One region of the Pseudomonas sp. TE3728 genome, then DNA from elsewhere that is predicted to be linked to it. Evidence: predicted binding sites of a transcription regulator. Region 1 holds the regulator's gene; each other region holds the start of a gene.
The links. Region 1 encodes FliA, which starts transcription of late flagellar genes. Its sites were predicted from a motif close to CTAAAGTTTNNNNNNNNNNNGCCGNTAA; they were not measured.

Region 1 (7,314 bases):
CATGCTCGGAACATCGAGAATCAGCGCAATGCGGCCGTCACCGGTGATGGTGGCGCCGGACATGCCCGGGGTTCCCTGGAGCATTTTGCCCAATGGCTTGATGACCACTTCTTCCTGGCCCACCAGTTGATCGACGACGAAGCCGATCCGCTGAGTGCCCACCGAAAGGATCACCACATGGCCTTCGCGCTGCTCTTCATGAGCGGCGGAGCTGACCAGCCAGCGCTTGAGGTAGAACAGCGGCAGCGCCTTGTCCCGCACGATCACCACTTCCTGGCCGTCCACCACGTTGGTGCGCGACAGGTCAAGGTGGAAGATCTCGTTGACGTTCACCAGCGGGAACGCGAACGCTTGGTTGCCGAGCATGACCATCAGCGTCGGCATGATCGCCAGGGTCAACGGGACCTTGATGACGATCTTCGAGCCCTTGCCCTTGGTCGAGTAGATATTGATGGTGCCGTTGAGCTGGGCAATCTTGGTTTTCACCACGTCCATGCCCACGCCACGCCCGGAAACGTCGGAAATCTCGGTCTTGGTCGAGAACCCCGGCGCGAAGATCAGGTTGAAGCAATCGGTTTCGCTGAGACGGTCCGCCGCATCCTTGTCCATCAGGCCTTTCTTCACGGCGATACCGCGCAGAACATCGGCGTCCATGCCTTTGCCATCATCGGAGATGGACAGCAGGATGTGGTCGCCTTCCTGTTCAGCGGACAGAATCACCTTGCCGCTGCGAGGCTTGCCCATCGCTTCGCGCTCAGCCGGCTCTTCAATACCGTGGTCGACCGAGTTGCGCACCAAGTGGACCAGCGGGTCGGCCAGGGCCTCGACGAGGTTCTTGTCGAGGTCGGTTTCTTCGCCGACCAGCTCCAGGTTGATCTCTTTCTTGAGCTGGCGAGCCAGGTCTCGAACCAGACGCGGGAAACGCCCGAAGACTTTCTTGATCGGCTGCATCCGGGTCTTCATGACCGCGGTTTGCAGGTCGGCCGTGACCACGTCAAGGTTCGACACGGCCTTGGACATGGCTTCGTCGCCGCTGTTGAGGCCCAGGCGGACCAGGCGGTTACGCACCAGTACCAGCTCGCCGACCATGTTCATGATCTCGTCGAGACGCGCGGTATCGACCCGCACGGTGGTCTCGGCTTCGCTGGCCGGTTTTTCCGGTGGCGGAGCGGCAGGGGCACGAGCAGGTGCCGGTGCAGCAGCGGCGGCCGGTTTCGGCGCTTCGGCTTTTGGCTCGGGCGCTTTGGCCACAGGTTTCGCAACCGGTGCTGGCGCCTTGGCGACAGGAGCAGAAACCACTGCGCCAGTGCCAACCTCGGTGAACTTGCCTTTGCCATGCAATTCGTCGAGCAGTGATTCGAACTCGTGATCGGAGATCAGATCGTCGCCGGCCGCTTTAGCGGTTGGCGCAGCCGGGGCCGGAGCCGAAGCAATCGCCGACTCCAATGCATCGACCGCAAAGTTGCCTTTGCCGTGCAACTGGTCGAGCAGTGCTTCGAACTCGTCGTCGGTGATGTCGGAGCTGTCGCCTGGCGCTTTCGGGGCCGCCGGTGCGGCGGGCGCCGCGACCACTGCATCGGGGGCGAACTGGCCTTTACCGTGCAATTGATCGAGCAACGACTCGAACTCGGCATCGGTGATTTCGTCGCTGGCCGAGGCATCGCTGGTCGGCACTGGCGCAGCCGCTGGAGCCTCGGCTTGAGCCTTGACGGCATTCAGCGAGTCCAGCAGTTGTTCGAATTCGTTATCCGTGATGTCGCCCGACTCTTCAGCGGCAGGTTCTTCCACCACCTCGGCGACCGGTGCCGACTCATCGGCGGTTTGCGGCTCGGCCAAACGGGCCAACGCTGCAAGCAACTCAGGCGTGGCAGCCGTGATCGGGCTGCGTTCGCGGACTTCGCTGAACATGCCGTTCACCGCGTCCAGTGCCTCGAGAACCACGTCCATCAGTTCCGAGTCGACGCGTCGTTCACCCTTGCGCAGGATGTCGAACACGTTCTCGGCGATGTGACAGCACTCCACCAGCTCGTTGAGCTGGAGGAAGCCGGCGCCCCCTTTTACAGTGTGAAAACCGCGAAAAATTGCATTGAGCAAATCCGCATCATCCGGTCGGCTTTCAAGCTCGACCAGCTGTTCGGACAGTTGCTCTAGAATCTCGCCGGCCTCAACCAGGAAATCCTGAAGGATCTCTTCATCGGCGCCGAAGCTCATTAAGGGGGGTGCTCCTAAAGGTCTAAAAACCTAAAAAACCTAAAATGCTAAAACTCTAGAATGCTAAAACTCTAAAATCCTAGGCTGGATAACAAATCGTCCACATCGTCCTGACCGGACACAACGTCTTCTCTTTTATCGGCATGAATCTGCGGACCTTCACCCTGAGAGAGATGTTTTTGCGGATCTTTTTCAGCCAGCATCGCTTCACGGTCATGTTCGATACCCGCAAAGCGGTCGACCTGACTGGCCATGAGCACGAGCTTGAGCAGGTTGCTTTCAACTTCGGTGACCAACTGGGTCACGCGCTTGATCACCTGACCGGTGAGGTCCTGGTAATCCTGGGCCAGCAGAATGTCGTTGAGGTTGCTCGACACGACGCGGTTGTCTTCACTGCTGCGGGTCAGGAAACCGTCGACCCGCCGGGCCAGTTCACGGAACTCTTCAGCCCCGACTTCGCGACGCATGAACCGTCCCCAATCCGTGCTCAGCGCCTGAGCTTCGTCGCTCAGGCTGTTGATCAGCGGCGTGGCGTTTTCCACCAGGTCCATGGTGCGGTTGGCTGCGGCCTCGGTCAGCTTGACCACATACCCCAGGCGCTCGGTGGCATCCGTGATCTGAGACACTTCCTCGGCTTGCGGCATGTGCGGGTCAATCTGGAAATTGACGATCGCGCTATGCAGCTCGCGGGTGAGCTTGCCCACTTCCTGATACAGGCCGCGGTCACGGGTCTGGTTGAGCTCATGGATCAGTTGCACAGCGTCGCCGAACCTGCCTTTTTCAAGGCTTTCGACCAGTTCGACCGCGTGTTTTTTCAGGGTCGACTCAAAATCGCCCTGTGAAGATTCGTTATGCTCCATAGCTCCCCCGTGACGGACTGGCTTTGCACATCAACCGATGCGTTCGAAGATCTTTTCAATCTTGTCTTTCAACGCTTGAGCCGTGAATGGCTTGACCACATAGCCGTTCACACCCGCCTGAGCGGCTTCGATGATTTGCTCGCGCTTGGCTTCGGCCGTGACCATCAACACCGGCAGGTGTTTGAGTTTTTCATCGGCACGCACGTGGCGCAGCAGATCAATACCGGTCATGCCGGGCATGTTCCAGTCCGTTACCAGAAAGTCGATGCTCCCGCTGTTGAGGACCGGAATCGCGGTAATACCGTCATCCGCCTCGACCGTGTTGGTGAACCCAAGGTCACGCAACAGGTTTTTTATGATCCGCCGCATCGTTGAGAAGTCATCAACGATGAGGATTTTCATATTCTTGTCCAATTCGACCTCCAAGCAGTCTTAAAACGCGCGCAGCACCTGAACGCGCCGTTCAATCAATTCGGCGTAACACTCAACAGTTGCATGGATTACAACGGGCCGTGGCCGATGCAGCAAAATGCCGTACCCACCTCGTTCGCAGTGTCTCCACACTGCCTGTCAGCGCGCTCGCCACTCCCCCAAACGCCCCCGCAAACGGGCCGCGCACTGGCTGTGTAACTGGCTGACCCGCGATTCGCTGACCCCCAGGACCTCACCGATTTCCTTGAGATTCAACTCTTCGTCGTAGTACAGCGCCAACACCAGTCGCTCACGCTCCGGCAAATTGGCAATCGCGTCCGCCAGCGCCGCCTGGAAGCGTTCATCTTCCAGATCGCGCGACGGCTCGAGATGAGCACTGGCGCCATCCTCGTGCAGCCCTTCGTGTTCGCCGTCCTGCAACAGATCGTCGAAACTGAATAACCGGCTACCGAGGGTGTCGTTCAAAATCCCGTAATAATCGTCGAGACTCAATTGGAGTTCGGCCGCAACTTCGTGATCTTTAGCGTCACGGCCGGTTTTAGCTTCAATCGAGCGAATTGCGTCGCTGACCATACGGGTATTGCGGTGAACCGAACGTGGCGCCCAGTCCCCCTTGCGCACTTCATCGAGCATCGCGCCGCGGATTCGAATGCCCGCGTACGTCTCGAAGCTCGCGCCTTTGCTGGCGTCGTATTTGGTTGATACTTCAAGCAGGCCGATCATCCCGGCCTGGATCAGGTCTTCGACCTGGACACTGGCCGGCAGACGCGCCAGCAAGTGGTAGGCAATGCGTTTGACCAGTGGCGCGTAACGCTCGATCAGCTCGTACTGCGCGTCACGTGCCGACTTCTTGTAGAGGTTGTAACCACTGGCTGTCATAGGACGGGTCCTGCGGTCTGTTGCACGAGGCGCTCGACGAAAAACTCCAGGTGCCCACGCGGGTTGGCCGGCAGTGGCCAGGTATCGACCTTCTGCGCAATGGCCTTGAACGCCAGGGCGCACTTGGAACGCGGGAAGGCTTCGTAGACAGCACGCTGCTTCTGCACGGCCTTGCGCACGCTTTCGTCGTAAGGCACGGCACCAACGTATTGTAAGGCGACGTCGAGGAAACGATCCGTGACCTTGGTCAACTTGGCGAACAGATTGCGGCCTTCCTGCGGGCTCTGCGCCATGTTGGCCAGGACGCGGAAGCGGTTCATGCCATAGTCGCGATTCAACAATTTGATCAGCGCGTAGGCGTCGGTAATCGAGGTCGGCTCATCGCACACCACCAGCAGCACTTCCTGGGCAGCACGAACGAAACTGACTACCGAGTCACCAATGCCCGCAGCGGTGTCGATCACCAATACGTCGAGGTTGTCGCCAATGTCGCTGAAGGCCTGGATCAGGCCGGCATGCTGGGCCGGGCTCAAATGAACCATGCTCTGGGTGCCGGACGCCGCCGGGACGATGCGTATGCCGCCGGGTCCTTGCAACAGCACGTCGCGCAGCTCACAGCGGCCTTCGATCACGTCGGCCAGCGTGCGTTTGGGTGTCAGTCCCAGCAGGACGTCGACGTTCGCCAGTCCCAGATCGGCATCCAGCAGCATGACGCGCCGGCCGAGCTCAGCTAGAGCCAGGGACAAGTTCACTGACACGTTAGTCTTCCCGACGCCACCTTTGCCGCCGGTCACCGCGATCACCTGTACGGGATGCATGCTGCCCATGTTATTTCTTTACCTTGTCTTACTTAGACGGAGGCCACATTACTGGCTGCGCGTTCACCAACTGAACAATGCATGGCAGACCATCGATGTAGGTACAAAAACTGTTCATTAGTACCTCAGCCAACCTGCTTGGTCGGGCTGTGGTAAATATCAGCGAACATGTCAGCCATGGCTTCTTCGCTGGGTTCTTCCTGCATTTGCACGCTAACGGCACGGCTGACCAACTGATGACGACGCGGCAGATGCAAATCATCCGGAATCCGCGGGCCATCGGTCAGGTAAGCCACCGGCAGTTCATGACTGATGGCCAGGCTCAACACCTCGCCCAAGCTTGCCGTTTCATCCAGTTTAGTCAGGATGCAGCCGGCAAGGCCGCAACGTTTGTAACTGTGATAAGCGGCGGTTAGAACCTGTTTCTGGCTAGTGGTTGCCAAGACCAGATAATTTTTTGATTTGATGCCCCGTCCGGCCAGGCTTTCGAGCTGCATGCGCAGTGCTGGATCGCTGGCTTGCAGGCCGGCGGTATCGATCAGCACTACGCGTTTGCGCAGCAAAGGCTCCAGCGCCTGCACCAGCGATTGGCCCGGGTCGACGTGGGTGACCGACACGTTGAGGATGCGGCCCAGGGTCTTGAGCTGTTCCTGAGCGCCGATGCGATAGCTGTCCATGCTCACCAGCGCGATGTTTTGCGCGCCGTACTTGAGCACATAACGCGCTGCGAGCTTGGCCAGCGTGGTGGTCTTGCCCATGCCTGCCGGGCCAACCATGGCAATCACACCACCCTCTTCCAATGGCTCGACTTCCGGAGTGGCGATCATCCGCGCCAGGTGCGCGAGCAACATGCGCCAGGCCTGACGGGGTTCATCAATATCGGTAATCAGTGCCAGCAGATCGCGCGACAACGGGCCGGACAGACCGATGCGTTGCAGGCGACGCCAGAGGTTGGCCTGGGCCGGACGGCTGCCTTGCAGCTGATTCCAGGCCAGCGAGCCGAGTTGCACTTCCATCAGTTCACGCAAGCTGTTGAGCTCGAAACGCATCGAATCGAAGGCTCGCGGGTCAACTCCACCGGAGGCTGGCGCGGGGGCTGGTGCAGCACGACGAGGTTCAGCGTAAGTCGGTTCGATCAGCGGCTCGGCGGCGGTCAGCGGCAGGCCGGCGAACAATTGGCGATTGGTGCTGTTGTCGCTCTCGCCATCGCCACGCAGGCTCAATTCGGCCTGGGCGGTCACGATCCGCGACTGGGTCTTGCGCAGCTCGTCCTCGAGCTCCATGTTCGGAACACGCGGGGCCAGCGCCGACAATTTGTAATCCAGGGCAGCCGTCAGCTCGACACCGCCGGCAATCCGGCGATTGCCAATGATGGCGGCATCAGCGCCCAGCTCATCACGAACCAGTTTCATGGCCTGACGCATATCGGCGGCGAAAAAACGCTTAACTTGCATAAACCACTACCTCAGCCGTTGGGCCCTACTGTCGCAACGATGGTCACTTGCTTGTTGTCAGGGATTTCCTGGTAAGCCAACACATGCAAACCCGGGACTGCCAGTCGGCCGAATCGCGAGAGCATCGCGCGAACCGGACCGGCCACCAGCAGAATCACCGGTTGACCTTGCATTTCCTGACGCTGCGCCGCTTCGATCAACGAACGTTGCAGTTTCTCTGCCATGCTTGGCTCCAGCAGAACGCCCTCTTCCGAGCCTTGTCCTGCCTTCTGAAGACTATTGAGCAATATTTGTTCCAACCTTGGCTCCAAGGTGATCACAGGCAGCTCCGACTCAGTGCCTACAATGCTTTGCACGATTGCACGGGATACGCCGACGCGCACCGCGGCCACCAAAGCGGCAGTATCTTGACTCTTGGCGGCGTTGTTCGCGATGGCTTCGGCGATGCTGCGAATGTCCCGTACCGGCACCTGTTCGGCCAGCAATGCTTGCAAGACCTTGAGCAGCTGCGACAGCGAAACCACCCCCGGCACCAACTCCTCAGCCAGTTTCGGTGAGCTCTTGGCCAGCAATTGCATGAGTTGCTGGACTTCTTCGTGGCCGATCAGCTCGCTGGAGTGCTTGTACAAAATCTGGTTCAAGTGGGTTGCCACGACTGTA
Region 2 (7,314 bases), 160 kb from region 1:
AGACGAATTCAGATTCATCGTCTGATCAACCTTGGTAGTCGGATTCGGCTTGAGGCTCGACGTATCAATCTTCAAATCCGTCAACACACCGTTGATGATCTTGCCATTGGCATCAACGCCATAACCCTGCAAACGGTTGCCGTTGTTATCAACCACATAGTTTTCAGCATCAGTCTTGAACGCACCGGCACGAGTGTAGCTCAGGGAGCCGTTGTCGCTGAGGATGAAGAAGCCGTTGCCCTGGATGCCCATGTCCAGCACGTTGCCGGTGTTGTTCACGTCGCCCTGGCCGAACTGCTGGGAAACGTTGGCCAGGCGCACGCCGTTGCCGACGGTCTTGCTGCCGGTACCCAGGCGAGTGGCCGAGTACACGTCTTCGAATTCTGCACGGGAGGATTTGAAACCGGTGGTCGCGACGTTGGCGATGTTGTTGCCCGTCACGTCCAGTTGTTTGTTGGCTGCATAGAGACCGCTAAGGCCGATATTGAAAGACATATTCCACTCCTTGTGCCGTGTTAGTCGGCTCTATATACCAATGGTTTGTACTTTGGACAGGGCAACGCTGCCCATGCCTGCCAGGTTCAGCATCAACTCACCGCCGGTCTGGCTGATGGTCACGCTGTTAACGGTCGCTGGCAGATAAGTAATCAGCGATGTCGCCTTGCTGTCGATGGTGGCCGTTGCGCCGAAGGTGTAAGTACCCGCCGGTGCCACCGCGCCTGCATCGTCCTTGCCGTCCCAGATGAAACTGGCGTTACCGGCACTTTGACTGCCCAACTCGAGCGTACGGATGGTCTTGCCTTCCGAGCTGGTGATCTTGACGGTGGCGGCGGAAACCGAGGTGGGCACCACGACGGTACCGTTGAGGCTCTTGGAAGTGTCGACCATGGTTTTGTCGGTCTGCGCAATGACGGAGCGCCCCACCAGCGAAGAAGCCTGCAAGGCTTGCGAGGAGCTGTAGCTGCTGGCAAGGCCGCTGACCGTATCGTTCAGCGTGGTGATACCTTCCAGGCTACTGAACTGCGCCAGTTGTGCCACGAACTCGCTGTTGTCCTGAGGATCGAGCGGGTTCTGGTTTTTCAGCTGAGTCACCAACAGTTGCAGGAACGCGTCCTTGCCCAGCGCCTGGCCGCCGGTAGCGGCCGAGGTCAGGCTGTCTTTGTTGGTCGGGGTCTGGACCGAGGAGTTGGCCAGAACATCGCTGATAACGCTCATATGAATCGCCCCTTATCACTGACCGAGGGTCAGGACCTTCTGCATCATGGTTTTGGCGGTGTTCATCATTTCGGCGTTGGTCTGGAACGAACGGCTCGCGGAAATCATGTCGGCCATTTCTTCGACGACGTTGACGTTCGGGTAGTAGACGTAGCCCTTGCCATCGGCAGCCGGATGGTTCGGCTCGTAGCGCGCTTCAAGGTTGCTCTGGTCTTCGACCACGCCCAGCACTTGCACGCCTTGACCGGCAGCGTCCTGGTTCTGGAACAGCGAATCGCTGCCGCCGCTCTGGCCGCCCTGGAACATGGTGGCGAATACCGGGTGGCGGGCACGGTAGGTCTGGTCGATGCTCGACGAGACGGTTTCGGCGTTGGCGATGTTCGAGGCGACGGTGTTCAGACGAGTGGTCTGGGCACTCATGCCGCTACCGGCAATGTTGAAAACACTGGCAAGGGACATGACTTACTCTCCGCGCAGGGCTGATACCAGCCCTTTGAATTTACTGTTGAGCAGGGTGAAGCTGGCCTGGAAGTTGACCGCGTTTTCGGCGTAGTTCGACTGTTCCAGTTGGGCGTCTACGGTGTTCTGGTCGATCGACGGTTGCATCGGCGTGCGATACATCAGCGACTCGTCGCCATTGCCCATGCCTTCAGCTTCGATGTGACGGCTGTTGGTCATGTTCAAGGCGAACTTGCCGTTTTTGGTTTTCTCGTTCTGCTCGGCGAGCACTTTCGAGAAGTCCAGATCCCGAGCCTTGTAGTTCGGGGTGTCGGCGTTGGCGATGTTGTTGGCCAGGACTTCGGCACGCTGAGCGCGGAAGCCCAGGGCTTGTTCATGGATACCGAGCGCTTTATCGAAGCTGATGCTCATGTCGGGAAACCTTCGGGTGACCTGATTTTTCGTAACAGGGACATAGCAAGCGCCGTGCCAATTCAAAAAAGCCCGTAAACCGGGGCTTTGCGCGCGGTGGCAAGCCGGCAATGCCAGAAAAGCGGCAACCGATTTCCGCCGCCTGCCGCTTTTCTGCCGCTTCTACGCCGGCAAACGCATACCTGTAGGAGCTGCCGAAGGCTGCGATCTTTTGATCTTGATCTTAAAAAACAAAATCAAAAGATCGCAGCCTTCGGCAGCTCCTACGTGATGCAAAAGCGACAGGCATAAAAAAGGGAGCCCTTTGGGACTCCCGTTTTTATGCCTGTCGCTTTTGCATCACTTCGCCTGATAAATGATCCCCGGACTGCACTGGACCATCTGGTAATGGTCCGGCAAACCGTTCAGCGCCTCGGACGCACCAAGGAACAGATAACCGCCCGGCTTCAGCGTGCTGTGGATGCGCAACAGGATGTCTTTCTTCACCTCGGCGGAGAAGTAGATCAGCACGTTGCGGCAGAACACGATGTCGAACTTGCCCAGGCTCGCGTAGCTGTCCAGCAGGTTGAACGAGCGAAATTCCACCCGACTCTTGATCGGCGCCTTGATCGCCCAACGTCCCGGCCCTTTCGGGTCGAAGTAACGCTGAAGGCGCTCGGGCGACAGACCGCGGCCGATGGCCAGGCTGTCGTACTCGCCGGTCTTGCAGTTGGTCAGCATGGTGCCGGACAGGTCAGTGGCAACGATCTGCACGCCCATCTTCAACTGCCCCATGTTGACCCGTTCGAACTCATCGATGGACATCGACAGCGAATACGGTTCTTGCCCCGACGAACACGCCGCCGACCAGATCCGCAGGCGCTGGCCGGGGCTTGCCTTGATCGCTGCAGGCAAGACCTTGTTCTTCAAGACTTCAAACGGATAGGTGTCACGAAACCACAGGGTTTCGTTGGTGGTCATGGCATCCACCACCATCTCGCGCAAACCACTGCGCGGCTGGGTCTGGATGCGCTGAACCAGCTCACCCAATGATTTGATGCCCTGCTGCTCCATCAGTTTGTTGAGACGGCTCGAGACCAGGTATTGCTTGTTTTCACCGAGCAAAATGCCACAGGCTTTTTCCAGGAAGACCCGGAACTGTTCGAAATCCAAATTACCCGTAGACAAAGATGCCGCCTCTTAAATCGTGTTGACCGCCAAGGGCAGAAGGCCCCTAGCTGTTATCTGCTGCTTTGATCCGGTCGACTACCCGGGATGCCAGGTCATCAGGACGGAATTTGGCCAGGAAGTCATCGGCCCCGACCTTCTTGACCATCGCCTGATTGAACACACCCGACAACGAAGTATGCAGGATGATATGCAGCTTTTGCATGCGTGGGTCGTTGCGGATCTCGGCCGTCAGGGTGTACCCGTCCATCTCCGGCATCTCGATGTCGGAGATCATCATCAGGAACTCTTCTTCCGGCTTCTTGCCCTCGTCGACCAGCTTGCGCAGGTAATCCAGCGCTTGCCGGCCGTCGTTCAACGCCACCACTTCGACGCCGACGGTTTGCAGGCAACGGGTCACCTGCTTGCGCGCCACCGATGAGTCATCAACCGTCAGTACGCGCAAGGACAACGCCTTGTGCTGAGTCTCGACATCCACCACGCCCACCGAAATCGCTTCCGGTGTCGGTGACACTTCCGCCAGCACCTTCTCGACGTCGATGATTTCGACCAACTGATTGTCGACCCGAGTCACCGCCGTCAGGTAGTGATCGCGCCCGGTGCCCTTGGGTGGCGGATGAATCTCCTCCCAGTTCATGTTGACGATGCGCTCTACCGACCGAACCAGGAAACCCTGAGTCTTGGTGTTGTACTCCGTGATGATCACGAAGGGATTGCTTTGATCTTTCAGCGCTCCGGAACCGGTCGCCATCGCCAGATCCAGGATCGGAATGGTCGCCCCCCGAATATTCGCCACACCGCACACGACAGGACTGGACTTGGGCATCAGGGTCAGTTTGGGGCATTGCAGCACCTCACGAACCTTGAACACGTTGATCCCATACAGCTGCTGACCGTCGAGACGGAACAACAACAGCTCAAGGCGATTCTGCCCTACCAGTTGCGTGCGCTGGTTCACCGAATCCATTACACCAGCCATGCCCAGACTCCTACACCAACGCTAAGTGTGTTGCGACGCACATTCTTCACTAAACGGCACGGCGCTTGCTTTTTAACTCTTATGAACACAGAACCGACATTTTTTCGACACCTGACATCAGCCTGCCGCAGATTACTCTGTGCGATGTCGGCCGTTTGCCTGTTCAACGCTGGCAGCCCTGCCCTTGCTGACGCGGTTACCTTGCCTGACATGCTTATCGGCGTCACTCAGGGCTTTCTTGAATTCACCGTAGAAGACTATCTGGCCACCAGTCAAACGCAAGGACGCTACGAAATCGAGGTCAACCAGCTCGATCCGCGCCTGCGCATGCCTATGTGTGACAAGGAATTGACAGCCACCCTCGAGAGCCCCGCGAGGCCTCTGGGCCGGGTTACGGTCAAGGTTCGCTGCGACGGTGCCTCCCCCTGGACAGTCTTCGTACCCGCTCAAGTACGGCTGTTTCGCGACATCGTGACCACCACTCGTCCGCTCAAGCGCACAGGGATTATCGAACCTCAGGACGTGACCCTTCGCGAACGCGATATCAGCCTGATAAATCAGGGTTTTCTGACTTCCGTCGATCAAGCGATCGGACAGAAACTGACCCGACCAATGGTCGCTGATCAGGTCATTACCCTAGTGCATCTCGAACAGGCGGAAGTCATTCGCAAGGGCGATCAGGTGGTGATTACCGCCCGCAGTGGTACGCTCAGTGTGCGTATGCCGGGTGAAGCGCTGTCCAATGGCGGCATGAGCGAACAGATTCGGGTGAAAAACCTCAACTCCCAGCGGGTCATCAAGGCGCAAGTCACCGCGCCCGGCCAGGTGGAAGTTTCCATGTAAGCGGCCATGTAGTTTGTGAAGAGATGGCGCGCCACTGGGCTGTTGCCTAAACTGTGCCGCATGCAGGACACACGCTGGCGCATGCAAGCTCATTGATAAATGGGCCTAAAGTTTTCACAAGAAGAGCCGAAAACATGGCAAGCGTCCAAATACCCAGAGGTTTTTTGTCATGGTCATCGATTTCAGTCGTTTAAACAGCTCCTCGTCACTTACGGGCAGTACACGTACCAGCGCCGCGAAGGAAACCGCCGAAGCCGGCCAATCCGCGCCGCTGACTACCCCGGCCGAGCAGGCCAGTACCACCAAAAGCGGGGAATCGGTACACCTCAGCAATGAGGCTCAACAGTTGCAGAAGGTCACTGACAAGCTGCGCGATCAGCCTGCCGTCGACAACGCCCGCGTGGCCGAGTTGAAAGCAGCGATTGCCGATGGCAGCTATAAAGTCGACAGCAACCGTGTAGCCAGCAAACTGCTCAACTTCGAAGCCCAGCGCTAGGCCACGGCCGCGCCAGGCTTTTGGACGCTTAAAACCCAAGGCCAGCCATGCACGACACTAATTTACTGCAACTGATCATCGACGACTTTGCCCCGGCGCAACACTTGCTGGAGCTGCTGCAAACCGAGTCCCTGGCCCTGCACGGTCGCGACATGCCACTGCTCGAAGAGATTCTGGCGCAGAAACAGGCATTGATCATTTTGCTTGAGCAGCATGGCCGCAAGCGCAGTGAAATCCTCGCCAATCTCAACCTGCCGACCAATCGCCAGGGCCTGGAGCAACTTGCCAGCCATTCGAGCATTGGCGATCAGTTGCTGGCACAAAGCGATGTGCTAACCGACCTCCTGGCCCAGTGCCAGGCCGCCAACGTTAACAATGGCCAGTCGATTCTGGTGCAGCAGGCCGCCACGGCCAACCAGCTGAAAATCCTCACCGGCGGCGAGCCGCCAGCGCTCTACGATGCCCGCGGTTCAACCTCCAAACTCGCAAAACCACGCCCGCTCAGTCAGGCTTGAGCCTTTCAATGAGCACGCTCTATCAAGACGCGAAACATGCTGGCAGAATGCTAGCCAGTAGTCATATTTGTCTGGAGATTGATGCCCCGTGTTCAATGCCTTAAACGCGGAAGATGCTCCGCAGCCACCCAAGGTGCTCACTACGCCCCTGGAAATCTCCGGCAATCTGCGTCAGCTGCAAGACAGCCATGACCCGCTGATCATCACGTTCCATGAGCGCAGCCAGCGCTTCCAGAGTTATCTGGTGGACATCGACCGTGACAGCAACATGATCGCCCTGGACGAAATGATTCCGCGTGATGGCGAACGTTTTCTGCTGGCCGGCGAACCGTTCAAGGTCGAAGGCTTCCACGACGGCGTGCGCATCGCCTGGGAAAGCAATGGCCCGCTGACCATCGACGACTCCGGCGATGGCCGCTGCTACCGTGGCGCGCTGCCCGATGAGGTGGTTTATCACCAGCGCCGCAATGCTTTCCGCGCCGCGTTGAAGCTGGCGCAACTGGTCAACGTCGATCTGGGTGGCGACAAACTCAAATCGGCCATCAGCGGCAAACTGCTGGACATCTCCGCCACCGGCTGCAAATTGCGCTTCGAGGGCGACATCACCGCCAGCCTGCAACTGGGCCAGGTCTATGACCGCTTCGTCGCTGCCCTGCCCTTCGGCAGCATGACGGCACCGGTCGAACTGCGTTACCTGCATTTCGAAGAAAAGATCAACACCACCTTCGCCGGCGTGCGTTTTCACAACATGAGCGGCCTGGTGCAGCGCCAGGTCGAGCGGTTCGTCTATCAGCTTCAGCGCGAAGCGCGGCGTTTCGATAAAGACGACTTCTGATACGCCACGCCCATAAAAAACGGGCAGTCCCTTGCGGTGACTGCCCGTTTTTTTGGGTACTGCAAACTGCTTTTGTAGGAGCTGCCGCAGGCTGCGATCTTTTGATCTTAAAAGATCGCAGCCTGCGGCAGCTCCTACAGGGAGATCAGTGTCCGGCCATAAAAAAGCGCCCTCGCTCGTGAGAGCAGGGGCATTTTCTATGCCTTGGTCAAGGCCGCGCTTCGGTAAAGCTTTGCTCGCGACCTGTGTCAGGGTCTTCGGGTTCCGAATCTGTTTCAGCTTCGGTTTCCGGCTCGGCATCCGGATTGAAATCAGCCTCCGGGTTGACCGGGTTCTGCATCTGATCCTGCACTACCTGTTCATCGACTCGCGGGTCCAGGCAAGCGACCAATGG
Region 3 (7,314 bases), 2.1 Mb from region 1:
CAAATTCCCTGCCTGCTGCATGATGGCTGGTCGGAGGAAAAAACCATCCGCCAGGCAGCCAGCGCGGGCGTGCGGCTTTCCGGCCTCAGCCGGTTGTACGCCGGCGATCAGAAGAAACAAGGTTGGCTATTGGGTTACTCGTCCTTGACCGCTTATGAAATCGAAGCCGCCATGCTGCGCCTGGCCAATGCGCTGAAAACCAGGTAGAGCAGCGTCAAGCGGCCAGTGGCCCAAGGCATAGAGTCAGCATCACCCCTTGGTCAGATCAACCAACGGCGTCTGCCGCACCTCAGTCTCCCGCCCACCCTGAATCTCGCTCACCCGCTGCAACGCCTTATCCACAGCCGCCTTATCCGCCAACAAGCTGTAGCTGATCCCGAACTGCTTCTGTTCCTTCGGCCCAATCGTCGGCACCAGGTTCAGAGGCCGCTGATACCGGCGGTTGTAGGAAAAACTCGTCCCCGGCTCCAGCCCCGTGACATAGCCCTGGCCTTGGGTATCGGTGTTTTTCCACAGGGAGAACACGGGCAGTGTTTGCGTATTGAAGCCGACCGAAACCCCCAGGCTACCGGCCTTGTTATGCAGCACGGTCAACGTATCGCCCTTGGCATCGGCATACGGCACCACGTTGTAAACCGTTTCGTCGTAGTCCTTGGTCGGTGCGCGGTAGGTTTGCCAGTCCGGCAGATCGCCTTTGGCCTTGTCGTTGAACGGCGACACCTGTTTCACCGGCGCGGCGAAGCGGGCGCCCTGTTCCAGGAACGGGGTGCTGAAGTTGCTGTGATACAGCGCCTGGTATTCCTTCGGATAGTCGCCGTTGTTGGTCAGGGTGTCGTTGAGGGCGAACGCTACGCTGCCGGGTTCGGTAACCAGTTCGGTTGCGACGGAGAAGTCGACTTTCTTGAACGCCTGCTCTTTCAGCTCACCGCGCAGGGTGATGGCGTACGGCGGTTTTTCATCGATGTGCAGGGTGACTTTGTTCGCAGGAATGTTGGCGGCGCGACCGTGCAGGGTCAGCAGTTCGCCGTTGCCGATGCCGGGGTGGCCGACCCATTCGTAGCCGCAGCGGGTGACCAGTTCGTTGAAACCTTCCAGCCAGCCCAGGCCACCGCGGCCGTTGAGTTCGATGAAGGCTGGATTGACCACTTCCTTGACCGGCGAATCCCAGCCCATGCGCACATTGCCGACCGAGGCCTGCAAGACGTTCATGCCACGAGTCGGCACCACCGAGAGTTTCATTGTGCCGTTATCGATGTCGACGATACTGACGCCCTCCTGCCGCCCCCCGTGCAAAGTGCGCAGGGTGACACTGAAGGGTTTGTCGGTTTTCACGCCGAGTTGCTGGCTGGTGATTTGCCAGTTCTGGGCGGCTTTGTCAGTGTCGAGCAGGACGTAATCCCAGGCCAAGGCTTGGGATGCAGCGGACAGTGCGCTGAGGGCAACGAAGAGTTTGAGCGGGGTCATGGCAGCAGCCTTTCTTGGAGTTGTGCCAATTTTATAGACTTGAAGAAACGTTTCAGCAAGCATAAAAATCGAGACACTGGTGCTAAATTCCAAGGACGACCACTAGAGAGGAATTGATCCGCAGATTTGGCAAATCGGGAATTGAGTCGATGCCATCGCGAGCAGGCTCGCTCCCACATTGGATCGAAGTGAACACAAAATTTGTGAACACCCGAGATCAACTGTGGGAGCGAGCCTGCTCGCGATGGCGATTTCGGCAGCGACTCAACGAAACCGGTCAACCTCATGCCGCAAGTCCGCCGCCAGCTTCTCCAGCTCTTTAGCAGTCACAGCCAGGTTCGACACCACTTCGCGCTGTTCACTGTTCGCCAAGGCGATGCTTTGCAGATTGCTGCTGAGCAAGGTCGCGGTGCTGCTTTGTTCCTGGGTCGCGGTGGTGATGGCGGCGAATTGCTGACCGGCCGAACGGCTTTGTTCATCGATCCGTGCCAGCGCCGAAGCGACGTTGGCGTTGCGCGACAGGCCTTCCTGCATCAGCACGTTGCCCTGCTCCATGGTGCTAATGGCGTTGCCGGTTTCCTGCTGAATGCTTTGGATCATCCCGGAGATTTCGTCTGTGGCCTGGCGGGTACGTGAGGCCAGGTTGCGCACCTCATCGGCCACCACCGCAAACCCACGACCTTGTTCACCGGCGCGGGCGGCTTCGATGGCGGCGTTGAGCGCCAGCAGGTTGGTTTGCTCGGCGATCGCGGTAATCACCCCGACAATGCCGCCGATTTCCTGGGAGCGCTGCCCCAAGGTATTGATCACCGTCGCGGTGCTGTTCAGTGCACCGGCGATTTGCTCCAGGGATGAGGACGCTTCGTCCATCGACGTACGACCGATCTGGGTTTGCTGTGCGTTTTCCTGCGCCAGTCGCTGGGTGTTGCCCATATTGTCGGCGATGTTCAACGAGGTGGCGCTGAATTCTTCTACGGCGCCGGCCATGCTGGTGATTTCGCCGGACTGCTGTTCCATCCCTTCATAAGCGCCACCGGACAAACCGGACAACGCCTGGGCACGGCTGTTGACCTCTCCCGAGGCCTTACGGATGTGCTCGACCATGGTCGACAGGGCCTGGCTCATCTGGTTGAAGGCGCGGGCCAGTTGGCCGATTTCGTCATTGCTCGACACGTTCAGGCGCACACTCAAATCACCGGCACCCAAGGCTTCGGCTTGACGCACCAGATCACCCAGTGGCGCCAGTTTGCTGCGCAGCAACCAGACAGCCGAGCCGACTGCCAGCAACATCGCCAGCAGGCTGCCGATCGCCAATTGAATACCGACGCTCCAGGTCACCGCGCGGATTTCGGTTTTCGGCATGCTCGCCACCACCGACCACGGCCCGCCTTCGAACGGCACGGCAACACTGTAAAAATCTTGCGACGTGTCGTTCCAGAAGTCGCCTTTGCCCGGCGTCTTGGCCAGACCGACAATGCTCGGGACCGCCTGATCCAGCGCTTGTACACCGGCAATCGGCACCAGCCATTTGCCTTGTTCATCCAGCAACGCCAGGGAGCCGGTCTGGCCGATGCGGAAGCGTTTGAGGTTGGCGAACTGCGCGTTCTGCGCGTCGGTGTAATCGAATCCTACGTACAGCACGGCAATGATCTTGCCGCTGCTGTCGCGTACGGGGGTGTACTGCGACATGTAGAAGCGTTCGAAAAGCAACGCTCGCCCCACATAACTCTGCCCCGCCATCAAACGGGCGTAAGCCGGGTTCGCGTGGTCGAGCAGCGTGCCAATAGCACGGCTGCCGTCTTGTTTGGTGACATTCGTGCTGACCCGAATGAACTCCTCACCACTGCGCACGAATACGGTCGCGACGCCTGCGGTCATCTGCTTGAACTCGTCGACTTCCGCGAAGTTGTTGTTCAACACTTCACTGCCCAAGTGCAGGCCCGGGGTCTGCACACCCGCCACGTTCACCGGCTCATCCGGATGCACGCTCAAACCGGCGCTGAAGCGCTTCTCGAACAGACCGGCCAGGCGCTGGGTGCTTTCACGCAAAGTGCCGTGAAAGGTGCTCAACTGATCGGCAAGCAAGCGGGCCTCACTGGCCAGATGCTCTTCGCGGGTGGCGAGGTTCGCGGTATCCAGCGAGCGCAGGGCGAACACGGTACTGCCACTGATGACAATCGCCAGAATCACGGCAAGCGCAAGACCCAGCTGTGAGGCAATCCGAGCACGAGGTTGAGACATGACAGCTCCTGACCCAGTGGCCGGATCATTCTGATCCCATCGCACACTCGGCAAAATTTCTGATGGTGGGGAAAACGCGGAACCTGCACGAAGGTCCTATCAGCAGATTTTCGGCGGCAAAGCTGAATACTTGAGTAATTAACGGGGATATGGCTCAAGGCCGCCATTGCGGCGGCTCCATCGATTCAGCCCAAGCGTTCGACATCCGGTAATTCCATGGCCCGGACTTCGCCCTGCAGGAAATCGCTGAGGCGGCGCAAACGTTCGCCGCCGGGGCGGGTTTTCGGCCAAACCAGATAATAATTCTCACCACTGGCGACGGCCGTCGGCCACGGCAAACTCAGACGTCCCTGCGCAACATCCTCCGCCACCATCAGCAAATCGCCCATGGACACGCCGTAACCTCGGGCGGCGGCAATCATGCCCAACTCCAGCGTGTCGAACACCTGCCCACCTTTGAGCGAGACTTGATCGGTCAGGCCCATGCGCTCCAGCCAATTGCGCCAGTCACGGCGGTCCGGCGTCGGGTGCAGCAACTCGGTACTGGCCAGGCGTGCAACGTCCCACGGTTGATCCTTCAGAAGATTCGGCGCACCCACCGGAATCAGCTCTTCGGGGAACAGGAAAGTCGCCTCCCAGTCCGGGGGGAAATGTCCGTTGCTGAGGATGACGGCGCAGTCGAAGGGTTCATGGTTGAAGTCCACCCTATCGATGTCCATCCAGGCGCTGGTCAATTGCACCTCGTTGCCCGGTCGCAGGTGCCGAAAACGACTGAGCCGCGCCAACAGCCAGCGCATGGTCAGGGTCGATGGGGCTTTCATGCGCAGAATGTCGTCCTCGGCACGCAAGGTATTGCAGGCCCGCTCGAGGGCGGTGAAGCCTTCGCGAATGCCGGGCAGGATCAGCCGCGCCGATTCGGTCAGTTGCAGGTTGCGCCCGCTGCGATGAAACAGCCGACAGGCGAAATGCTCTTCGAGCGTACGAATGTGCCGACTGACCGCACTTTGGGTGATCGACAGTTCTTCGGCGGCGCGGGTAAACGAGCTATGCCGCGCTGCTGCTTCGAATGCTCGAAGGGCATACAAGGGAGGAAGACGACGGGACATCAGGCAGGCTCCTTTAGCGCGATCGCACCAACTTATCAGAAACTCCACAGCATGAGTTTTAATCATGCCACCCATCCTTTTTATCCCTTTGTGCAAACCCCGCAGAGCGCCGAGAATCGACGTTTCCTGTTCTCTTTGATATCGAGCGTGATGATCATGCAGCATCCAGCGCGTAGTGAACTCTGGGCCATCCTGCGGCTGGCGGGGCCGTTGATTGCCTCGCAGTTGGCGCACATGTTGATGGTCCTCACCGACACGTTGATGATGGCGCGCCTGAGCCCCGAAGCACTGGCCGGCGGCGGCCTGGGCGCGGCGACGTATTCGTTCGTATCGATTTTCTGCATCGGCGTGATCGCCGCCGTCGGCACCCTGGTGGCGATCCGTCAGGGCGCGGGCGACATTATCGGCGCGGCGCGGCTGACCCAGGCCGGTTTGTGGCTGGCCTGGTTAATGGCGCTGGTGGCGGGTTTGCTGCTGTGGAACCTCAAACCGGTGTTGCTGCTGTTCGGCCAGACCGAAACCAACGTCCAGGCTGCCGGCCAGTTTCTGTTGATCCTGCCGTTCGCCCTGCCCGGCTACCTGAGCTTCATGGCGCTGCGCGGTTTCACCAGCGCCATCGGCCGGGCGACACCGGTAATGGTCATCAGCCTCGCCGGCACCGTGGCCAACTTCCTGCTCAACTATGCGTTGATCACTGGCATGTTCGGCCTGCCGAAAATGGGTCTGGTGGGCATCGGTCTGGTCACGGCGATCGTTGCCAACCTGATGGCGCTGGCGCTCGCGCTGCATATTCGTCGGCATCCGGCCTACGACGCGTATCCATTGCGCCAGGGTCTGTCGCGGCCCAACCGTCAGTACTTGAAGGAATTGTGGCGCCTGGGCCTGCCGATTGGCGGCACCTATGCGGTGGAAGTCGGCCTCTTTGCCTTCGCAGCGCTGTGCATGGGCACCATGGGCAGCACGCAACTGGCGGCGCACCAGATCGCCCTGCAAATCGTCTCGGTGGCGTTCATGATTCCGGCGGGGCTTTCCTACGCGATCACCATGCGCATCGGCCAACATTACGGCGCCGGGCAATTGCTCGATGCCCGGCTGGCCGGACGGGTCGGGATCGCCTTTGGTGCGGCGGCAATGCTGGGTTTTGCGATGGTCTTCTGGCTGCTGCCGCATCAATTGATCGGCTTGTTCCTGGACCACAACGACCCGGCGTTCCGCGAAGTCATCAACCTGGCCGTGAGCCTGTTGGCGGTGGCGGCGTGGTTCGAGCTGTTCGACGGCACACAAACCATTGCCATGGGCTGCATCCGCGGGCTCAAGGATGCCAAGACCACGTTCCTGGTGGGTTTGGGTTGCTATTGGCTGATCGGCGCACCGGCCGCCTGGTGGATGGCCTTCCATTTGAACTGGGGGCCAACGGGGGTCTGGTGGGGTCTGGCGCTGGGGCTGGCGTGTGCGGCGGTGAGCCTGACACTGGCGTTTGAGTGGAAGATGAAGCGGATGATTCGGCGTGAGCCATCAGCGCAAGGCAGCTTTCAGGTGATTCAGCCAGATTAAGATCAAAAGATCGCAGCCTTCGGCAGCTCCTACAGGATCGCGCACGACCGCGCTTTTGTAGGAGCTGCCGAAGGCTGCGATCTTTTAAACGGCTTCAACCACAACCTGCTGACTGGAACCGAAGGTCAAATATTCAACCAGCTCCGCCAACGGCAACGGCTTGCTGATCAGGTACCCCTGCACTTGATCGCAACCAAAGCCGCGCAACAAATCCAGCTGCTCTGGTGTTTCCACGCCTTCGGCGACCACTTCGAGGTTGAGGTTGTGTGCCAGGTTGATCATCGCGTGCACCAGTTTGCGATTCTCTTCCCGCTCTTCCATGCCGCCGACAAAGCTCTTGTCGACCTTCAACAACGCAATCGGCAGGCTGTTGAGGTGCACGAACGAAGAGAATCCGGTGCCGAAATCGTCCAGCGAGAAGCGCACGCCCAAACGCCCGAGGGCGTCCATGGTTTGCTTGACCAGATCGCTGCGACGCATCACCGCGGTTTCGGTCAGCTCGAATTCCAGCCATTGCGCCTCGACGCCTCGCTCGGCAATCAGCCGGCTCAGGGTCGACAGCAACTGGCTGTCCTGAAACTGCCGGAACGACAGGTTGATTGCCATGTGCAGCGCTGGCAGACCTCGTTCGCGCAACGCTTGCATGTCTCGCAGGGCCCGGGAAATCACCCAGTAACCCAGCGGCACGATCAAGCCGCTTTGCTCGGCCAATGGCACGAATTCGCTGGGGGGCAGCAAGCCACGTTCGCCATGACGCCAGCGCACCAATGCTTCGAGGCCGACGATCTGGCCGTCTTCAAGGTTCAGGCGTGGCTGGTAATGCAGCTCCAGTTCATCGCGGCGCAAGGCCCGGCGCAGTTCGCTTTCGAGGTCGGCGATGCTGCGGGCATTGCGATTGATCCGTTCGTTGAAGACGTGAAACGTGCAGCCCTGAGTGCTCTTGGCCTGC
Region 4 (7,314 bases), 1.2 Mb from region 1:
AGGCCGCAGGGTTCGGCGCAAGGTGCGACTTGCTCGATACCCATCTGCGTGCCGCCGCCCCGTACCTGGCGGATCCAGCGCACCACTGCAATGCTCCAGCCTTGACCGGCGGCATCCTCGATACCGACCATTTCGCCAGCCTGTAGCTCGGCGGGCACCGCGCCGGGCCAGGCCAGGCAATAGCCGCCAGGACTGTGATTGATCACTGGCAGCACATAAGTCGGGAAATGCTGCTGGCGGTCGGATGCCTCGTGGCTGTCATCGTTTTGAAGGTGCGGGTATTCGATCTCTTCGTAGGGCAGCAGCGTGTCTGCCGTGCCATGAGGGGCGGCGTCGAAGGCGTGGCGCCATTGGTCTTTGGCGCGAGCTGTCGGGTCGGTCGCCGAGAACTGCGCGGGGCGGGCGCCGGGTTTTTTCAGGATGTCGTTGAACGAGCGTTGCCCGCCAAGATAAAAGTGCAAAGCGCTCATACCCACGCACAGGGTCAACGTGCCGTGGCCGACAGTGCGCTGGAAACTGCGCTCGGCGGCCTGGCCCCAGGCGGCATGCAGGTGTTGCAGCGTATCCAGATTCAGCCCCACCGGCATGGGCAACGGCGATACCTTGTCGGCCGACTGCTGCAGATGGTTTTCGATGGCCATGACCAAGGGTTGCGGGTCGATCCCCAGCAAACGCTCCTGTTGTTCGGCGAGGAATTTGGAGCGGTAGCGCGGCCCGGTGTCGAGATCCGGGGCGATGGCAAACAGCCCGTTGTCCGGTTTGGCCGGTTGCAGCTTGATCCACTGGCTCCAGGGTTCGAGCACCTCGGCGAGCCGGGCGATCTGGTTCTGGCGCAGCTGATTGCAGCGTGAAGCACCCAGCAGAAGGGCGACGACATAGGTTTGCTCGATGCTCAGCTTTTGCGTCTGGCTGGCCAGTTCATCGCGCACACTCAGATTTTGCAGTTGGAACTGACAGCCAATCCGATACAGCTGATGCAGTTCCAGCCACAGGTTTTCGGGCACCGGGCAATAGAGTTCAGTGGCGCGGATCAATGCGCCGTTCAGGCAATGGATTGCCCGCTGCAAAGCCTGGGTCAGCAGCGGCGCGCGATCCTTAGTGAAGCGCGGCGTGACGCGAATGACGATTTGCTTGTAGCCGATCGCCAAGTGGCTCTGCAGCGCCTGGCAAAGGTTGGCGATCTTGCGCGAGCGCTCGTCGAGCACAATGGCCTGATGCAGGAAATGCCGCTCCAGATGCTTGCAGACGTAATACACCTCGGGCCGCAGCAATTCGAGCAATTGCAGGCGATTATCGCTGGGTGTGAGCAGTTGATTAAGTTCGCTCAAGCCTTGATACAACTGGCGAGCGGTTTCGCCGATGTTGGCTTTGGGCAGGTTGGCGATCCAGCGCTTGAGGTCGCGAGGCGTGGCTTCGCAGAAAGACAGACGCGACTGCGTCGGGATCGGTGCGCGTAGCAGCAGGACAGGATTGGTCTCATTCATGCCGTAGACAAACTCCGACCGGGAAATGGGCAGTGAATGACTTGACTGTAGCAGCTATGAACGCGGAGGGAGTATCGCGATATTTGCGTCACGCTTGCCTTCGTAGGAGCTGCCGAAGGCTGCGATCTTTTTTCAGAGCGCGCCGTAGATCAAGATCAAAAGATCGCAGCCTTCGGCAGCTCCTACAGGGGGATGTGCCGCCCGGAAGAAATTCGGGGCGGCGGGCCCGGGATCAGGCGCTTGGCAAGCCGATGCCCTGGCCCATCTGAACTGGCGAAAGAGCGCCCAGTCCTTCAGCCCATTTCACTTGATCCGGCCCGAACAGCACGACAGCCGTAGAGCCGAGTTTGAAGCGACCCAGCTCCGCGCCTTTTTCCAGATGGATCGGCGCACGGGCGGCTTCATCGTAACGGAAGGTTTTCAGTTCGCGTTTTGGCGGCGTGATCAGCCCGGCCCAGACAGTTTCGATCGACGCCACAATCATCGCGCCCACCAGCACCACGGCCATCGGGCCACGTTCGGTGTCGAAAATGCACGCCACACGCTCGTTGCGCGCGAACAGTTCAGGTACGTTTTCAGCGGTGGTCTGGTTGACCGAGAAGATGCGGCCAGGGATGTAGACCATCTCGCGCAGAGTGCCGGCCAGCGGCATGTGCACGCGGTGGTAATCCTTGGGCGACAGGTAAATGGTGGCGAAATCACCGCCCATGAATGGCGCTGCGTTGGCCGCGTCACCCCCCAGCAGTTCCAGCACGCTGAAGCTGTGACCCTTGGCCTGGAAAACGCGACCGTGTTCGATCGGGCCAAGCTGGCTGACGGCGCCATCGGCCGGGCTGAGGATCGCGCCTGGGGTTTCGTCCAGCGGGCGAGCGCCGTCTTTCAAGGCGCGGGTGAAGAATGCATTGAAGTGCTCGTAAGCCGTCAGGTCTTCGACCAGTGCCTGGGACATGTCCACTTGATAACGCTTGGCGAACCAGGCGGTTAAGGCGTTCTTGAACCAGCGCACGCGGCATTCGGCAATGCAGCCGGCCAGTCGCGAGAGCAAGTGATGGGGCAGCAGGTATTGGCTGAGGATAAACAAACGCTTATTCATTAACTGTCCTTGAAAAACTTAAATCTCTACGGGCGTGTCGGGATGGTTGCCCCATTCGCCCCAAGAGCCGGCGTAACCTTTGACTCGCGGATAACCGAGCGACTTGGCTACTAGATACGTGAAGCCAGAACGGTGGTGGGTCTGGCAGTGGGTAATGACTTCTTTGTCTTTGGTGATACCGAGTTGTTTCAGGATTTCTGGCATGTCGGTGCGGATGCGCAGGTTGTGTGCCTGATCCATGCCGGCTGTCCATTCGAAATTGACCGCGCCCGGAATGTGCCCGCCCTTGGCCGCCAGCACTTTCTCGCCGGAGTATTCCTGCGGCCCGCGTGCGTCCCAGATCGCCAGGTCAGCGGCACCGAGACGGCTTTGCAGGTATTCGCGGGTGGCGGTGGGTTCGTCGTGCAGCGTCAGGGCGACTGGTCCACCGACCGCTGGCGGGATCTGGATCGACATGGGCATGCCTTCCGCCAGCCAGGCCTTCAGGCCACCATCGATATAGTGATACTTGCTGTGGCCGATGACATCCAGCAGCCAGATAAAGCGCCCGGCCCAACCGCCGCCTTCGTCGTCATAGACGACATAGACCGCCTCGGGGTTGTGTCCCAGTTCGCCGAACAATGCTTCAAGCGCGGCTTGAGTCGGCAGCAGGCCTGGCGCAGGCGCCTGACCCAGTTGAGTGCGTTTTGGATCGACAAAGCGTGCCCCGGGGATATGCCCTGCGGCATAGCGGGCGCTGCTGGTCAGGTCCACCAGAATCAGTTCGCGGGAGTCGAGACGCGGGAGCAGGTCGCTCGGCTCGATCACCAGCGCCAAGCCAGAGAAGTCAGACATGTGAGGTCTCCAGAGCACAAAGGGGAGGATTGTAGCGCAGCGTCATGAGGGCCTGTTATCAGTTATTTCGGCGCAGGAAATAACTGAATCTGTGGCGAGGGGGCTTGCCCCCGTTCGGCTGCGAAGCAGTCGCAAATCCGCTGCATGCGGTGTGCCTGGGTAGAACGAGGTTGCAGGTTTTGGGACTGCTTCGCAGTCCAGCGGGGGCAAGCCCCCTCGCCACAGGTCTTGATCTTCACTTAACTGACTGGCATCAGCCCCTAGCGCTGGCTAAAACTGTGCAGGGCTTTTTCAATGCACTGCGCGGTTTTGCCGAACGCCTGCACGGTGATTTCCGAGAACGGCCCGCCGCCCTGATCCGCCACCACGATCATGATCACTCGACCATTGTTGACCAGGGAGCGCAGCAGCAGGTGTTCACCGCAGAACTGCGAACGCAGGCTGGCCGGCAACAGGGCCGAGAATTGGGCATTGTTGGCCGGCGTCAGGCGCACCTGAGCCTGTTGTGCGAGCAGCCGCTGCAGCACAGCACTCTGGCTGACCGCCAGATTCAGGCCGGCCACTTCTTTGGGTAGCCCGGCAATCTGGTGCACACGCAAATTGGCGTGTGTGCGATCGGCCATCAGGATCATCACTCGCCGCATGCCACACGCCACCAGGGCATCTCGGGCCGATGTGGTCAAGTGCATGGCATTGGTAAACCGGCTCGGCTCCACCAGCAATTCGGCGCATTGTTTACGCCACTTCGCCAGGTCTTCGGCGGTGGGCGCCGGGGCCGGCAGCAAGCCGGCGTGAACGCGGTTCATGCCCGCCGGCCAGATCAACGCTTCGGCCGGGTGCCAGAGGTCCGGCATGGCATGTTGCCGGGCGCTGTTGGCAGCCTGTTGGTGCAACTGTTGCTGCACTTCATCCATCGGCATTTGCAGATAAAGGCTGGTCAGGTACTGCCAGCGTTCACAGTGCGGACTGTCCCAGGCCTGTTGTGCCGACAACGCCAGACCATTGGCCAGCAGCACGGTGTTGGCGGGCTGATTAAGCCAGCGCCGCAACGTCGGGTCGTCATCGAGACGATTCTGTTGGCGTAGCGGGTGATCATCGTCCCGTGCAATGCGCAGGACTTTCACCAGTTCGCGTTGTTCATTGAGCAGCAGCCGATAACCCTGCTGGACCCAGATCGGCAAACGCCAGACATCCACCAGTGCCAGACAGATTTCCAGCAGACGCACGCCGAACAACTGCTTTTCGACGTTGCGCGCCGACTCGCCTTTATGAATGACCCGCAGTTCCCACTCTTCAAGCAACTGCGGATGGGTCAACGCCATGGGCCACAGTGGCGAAAGAAACAGCAGGCTGCCCCAGTGGATGTCCTGCCACAACCGCGCCAGGCGACTGGCAAAAAAACCGTTGGCCTGTTGAGTGGCGTGCTGGCTGATCAACTGAAGCTGGCGTAGGGCAACAGGGATCTGCGATTGGGGTTCGGCGGGCAAGCGCTCGAGCAATTCTTCGGTACGTTTCAAACCGAGCCGATTGATTGCCACTTCAAGATTTTCAGCAGGCGTGGCCATGCTGCCATGAGTGTGGCGATTGGCTTCGCGAATCACACTCAAGGCCAGGGCCGGGCTGTCCTGCATCATTTCGGCAATGTCGCGCAGCGAGCTGCGGCTATCGCGGATGGCTGTGCAGACGCGGTCGTGACTGGCTTGCGGAACCGGCAGGCGCACACCATCGAGCAGCTTGACCCAGCCTTCGAGCGTGGTCGGTTTTGGCGTTGGGACGTTCGTTTCGTTAGCCATGTCTGGACGCTGCTTTACCTATCCCTGCGTGGGCCAAATTGGCTTTTCGCCTTATCTGGCTATAGTCTGGCGCAGTTTTGCCGATAAGGAGAAGAAGAGATTTTTTAACTTCCGAATATGACCTTGAACCCGACTCAGTAAGTGCTCTCCTACCTATGGCTAAAATTATCGGCATCATCGTCGTATTCGCGAGCGTGCTCGGCGGATACGTGCTTTCCCACGGCAAGATTGCCGCCCTCATTCAGCCTTTCGAGGTGATGATTATCGGTGGCGCGGCCCTTGGTGCATTCCTGCAGGCCAACCCCGGTCATATGACGATGCACGTGCTCAAGAAGTCTTTGGGCATGTTCAGTTCGCGTTTCAACCACACCTTCTACCTGGAAGTGTTGGGGCTGATTTACGAGATTCTTAACAAGAGCCGTCGCGAAGGCATGATGGCAATCGAAGGCGACATCGAAGATGCCGCTGCGAGCCCGATCTTCGCCAAGTACCCGGCAGTCCTGAAAGATGACCGCATGACGGCGTACATCTGCGATTACCTGCGAATCATGTCCTCCGGCAACATGGCTCCCCATGAGCTTGAAGGCTTGTTCGACATGGAACTGACCAGCCTCAAGGAAGACCTGGATCACCCCTCCCACGCCGTCAACGGCATCGCCGATGCCATGCCGGGTTTCGGTATCGTTGCGGCGGTATTGGGTATCGTGGTGACCATGGCTTCGCTGGGTGAAAGCGACCAGAAAATGATTGGCTTGCACGTAGGTGCAGCTCTGGTAGGTACCTTCTTCGGTATTCTCGCGGCCTATGGTTTCTTTGGCCCGCTGGCCCACGCTCTGGGCCACGATGCCAAGGAAGAACTGAACGTCTACGAAGCCATCAAGGCCTCGCTGGTGGCTTCGGCTTCCGGCATGCCGCCATCGCTGGCAGTGGAATTCGGTCGCAAGGTTCTGTACCCGGCGCACCGTCCTAGCTTCGCTGAGCTGGAACAAGCGGTTCGCGGTCGCTAAGTCATGGAAAATAACCAGCCGATAATCATCAAGCGCGTCAAAAAGTACGCGGGCGGGCATCACGGGGGCTCCTGGAAAATCGCCTTCGCGGACTTCGCGACGGCGATGATGGCGTTCTTCCTGGTGTTGTGGCTGTTGTCCACGGCAACGCCGGAACAGAAGATCGCCATTGCCGGTTACTTCAAGGACCCGGTCGGTTTCAGCGAAAGCGGCACGCCATACATCATCGATCTGGGCGGCTCGCCGACCCTGGCACCGGAGAACACCCTCAACCCCGAGGTGAAATCCCAGCCTCAGCCGGACAAGGTGACTATCGACGCCGAACAGGTCGAAGGCATGGCCGAGCAGGTTGAGAAAGAGCGCCTGGAATTGCTGCTGCAAGAGCTGCAGAACAAGGTCGAAGAAAACCCGCAGTTGCAGAAGTTCAAGGACCAGATTCTCTTCGAGATTACCCAGGACGGTTTGCGTATCCAGATTGTGGACGCCGAAAACCGCCCGATGTTCGACTCCGGCAGTGCGCGTCTGAAGCCGTATTTCGAAGACATCCTGCTGGCCATGGCCGACACCATCAAAGCGGTGCCGAACAAGATCAGCATCAGCGGCCACACCGATGCCAAGCCGTACTCGGGCACCGGCGACTTCGGCAACTGGGAACTCTCGGCCAACCGTGCGAACGCGGCTCGCCGTGCATTGATCGCCGGCAGCTATCCGGACGCTCAGGTCGCGCGGGTCGTCGGTTACGCTTCGTCGGCATTGTTCGATCGGGAGAACCCGTTCAACCCGGTCAACCGCCGCATCGACATCGTTGTGCTGACCAAGAAAGCCCAGCGTGCCATCGAAGGTTCGCAAGGTGCCGAACCTGCGCCAGTGCCGACGCAAGGGCAGGGCGGCCCGGGCGAAGTGCCCACGCCGCCAGCCGATCCGAATGCCTTGCCGGCGGATAAGGAGCCGCTTCCGGCACATGAGCTTCGGGAGCGGTTGAATCTGTTTGATGATCCGGTGCCGAAACCAGCCCCCAAGCAGTGACCTACAAAAAAGCCGACAGCGATGTCGGCTTTTTTGTGCCTGTACGCTGCTCCACATCAGTATTCGCTGCCCCTTCG

Region 2: a site for FliA is predicted at 5,180-5,207, ahead of flgM (flagellar biosynthesis anti-sigma factor FlgM). Genes of this name have one in related genera too.
Region 3: a site for FliA is predicted at 3,813-3,840, ahead of ACZ89R_RS17145 (methyl-accepting chemotaxis protein). Genes of this name have one in related genera too.
Region 4: a site for FliA is predicted at 5,264-5,291, ahead of motA (flagellar motor stator protein MotA). Genes of this name have one in related genera too.

What each region holds. Positions count from the first base shown of each region.
Region 1 is NZ_JBWBQT010000001.1:5,999,435-6,006,748, reverse strand. It holds gene ACZ89R_RS26495 (chemotaxis protein CheA) at 1-2,211, opposite strand, end outside; gene ACZ89R_RS26490 (protein phosphatase CheZ) at 2,283-3,071, opposite strand; gene ACZ89R_RS26485 (chemotaxis response regulator CheY) at 3,102-3,473, opposite strand; gene fliA (RNA polymerase sigma factor FliA) at 3,642-4,382, opposite strand; gene fleN (flagellar synthesis regulator FleN) at 4,379-5,209, opposite strand; gene flhF (flagellar biosynthesis protein FlhF) at 5,326-6,654, opposite strand; gene flhA (flagellar biosynthesis protein FlhA) at 6,666-7,314, opposite strand, start outside.
Region 2 is NZ_JBWBQT010000001.1:5,835,592-5,842,905, reverse strand. It holds gene flgE (flagellar hook protein FlgE) at 1-495, opposite strand, end outside; gene flgD (flagellar hook assembly protein FlgD) at 526-1,215, opposite strand; gene flgC (flagellar basal body rod protein FlgC) at 1,231-1,674, opposite strand; gene flgB (flagellar basal body rod protein FlgB) at 1,678-2,085, opposite strand; gene cheR (protein-glutamate O-methyltransferase CheR) at 2,425-3,252, opposite strand; gene ACZ89R_RS25725 (chemotaxis protein CheV) at 3,299-4,231, opposite strand; gene flgA (flagellar basal body P-ring formation chaperone FlgA) at 4,313-5,074, shown strand; gene flgM (flagellar biosynthesis anti-sigma factor FlgM) at 5,244-5,570, shown strand; gene ACZ89R_RS25710 (flagella synthesis protein FlgN) at 5,618-6,085, shown strand; gene ACZ89R_RS25705 (flagellar brake protein) at 6,174-6,920, shown strand; gene ACZ89R_RS25700 (MFS transporter) at 7,129-7,314, opposite strand, start outside.
Region 3 is NZ_JBWBQT010000001.1:3,919,022-3,926,335, forward strand. It holds gene pdxR (MocR-like pyridoxine biosynthesis transcription factor PdxR) at 1-207, shown strand, start outside; gene ACZ89R_RS17140 (aldose 1-epimerase family protein) at 250-1,464, opposite strand; gene ACZ89R_RS17145 (methyl-accepting chemotaxis protein) at 1,729-3,705, opposite strand; gene ACZ89R_RS17150 (LysR substrate-binding domain-containing protein) at 3,891-4,811, opposite strand; gene ACZ89R_RS17155 (NorM family multidrug efflux MATE transporter) at 4,968-6,365, shown strand; gene ACZ89R_RS17160 (putative bifunctional diguanylate cyclase/phosphodiesterase) at 6,450-7,314, opposite strand, start outside.
Region 4 is NZ_JBWBQT010000001.1:4,764,548-4,771,861, forward strand. It holds gene ACZ89R_RS20830 (molecular chaperone) at 1-1,484, opposite strand, end outside; gene asd (archaetidylserine decarboxylase) at 1,717-2,577, opposite strand; gene ACZ89R_RS20840 (rhodanese-like domain-containing protein) at 2,596-3,411, opposite strand; gene ACZ89R_RS20845 (HDOD domain-containing protein) at 3,672-5,204, opposite strand; gene motA (flagellar motor stator protein MotA) at 5,360-6,211, shown strand; gene motB (flagellar motor protein MotB) at 6,215-7,237, shown strand.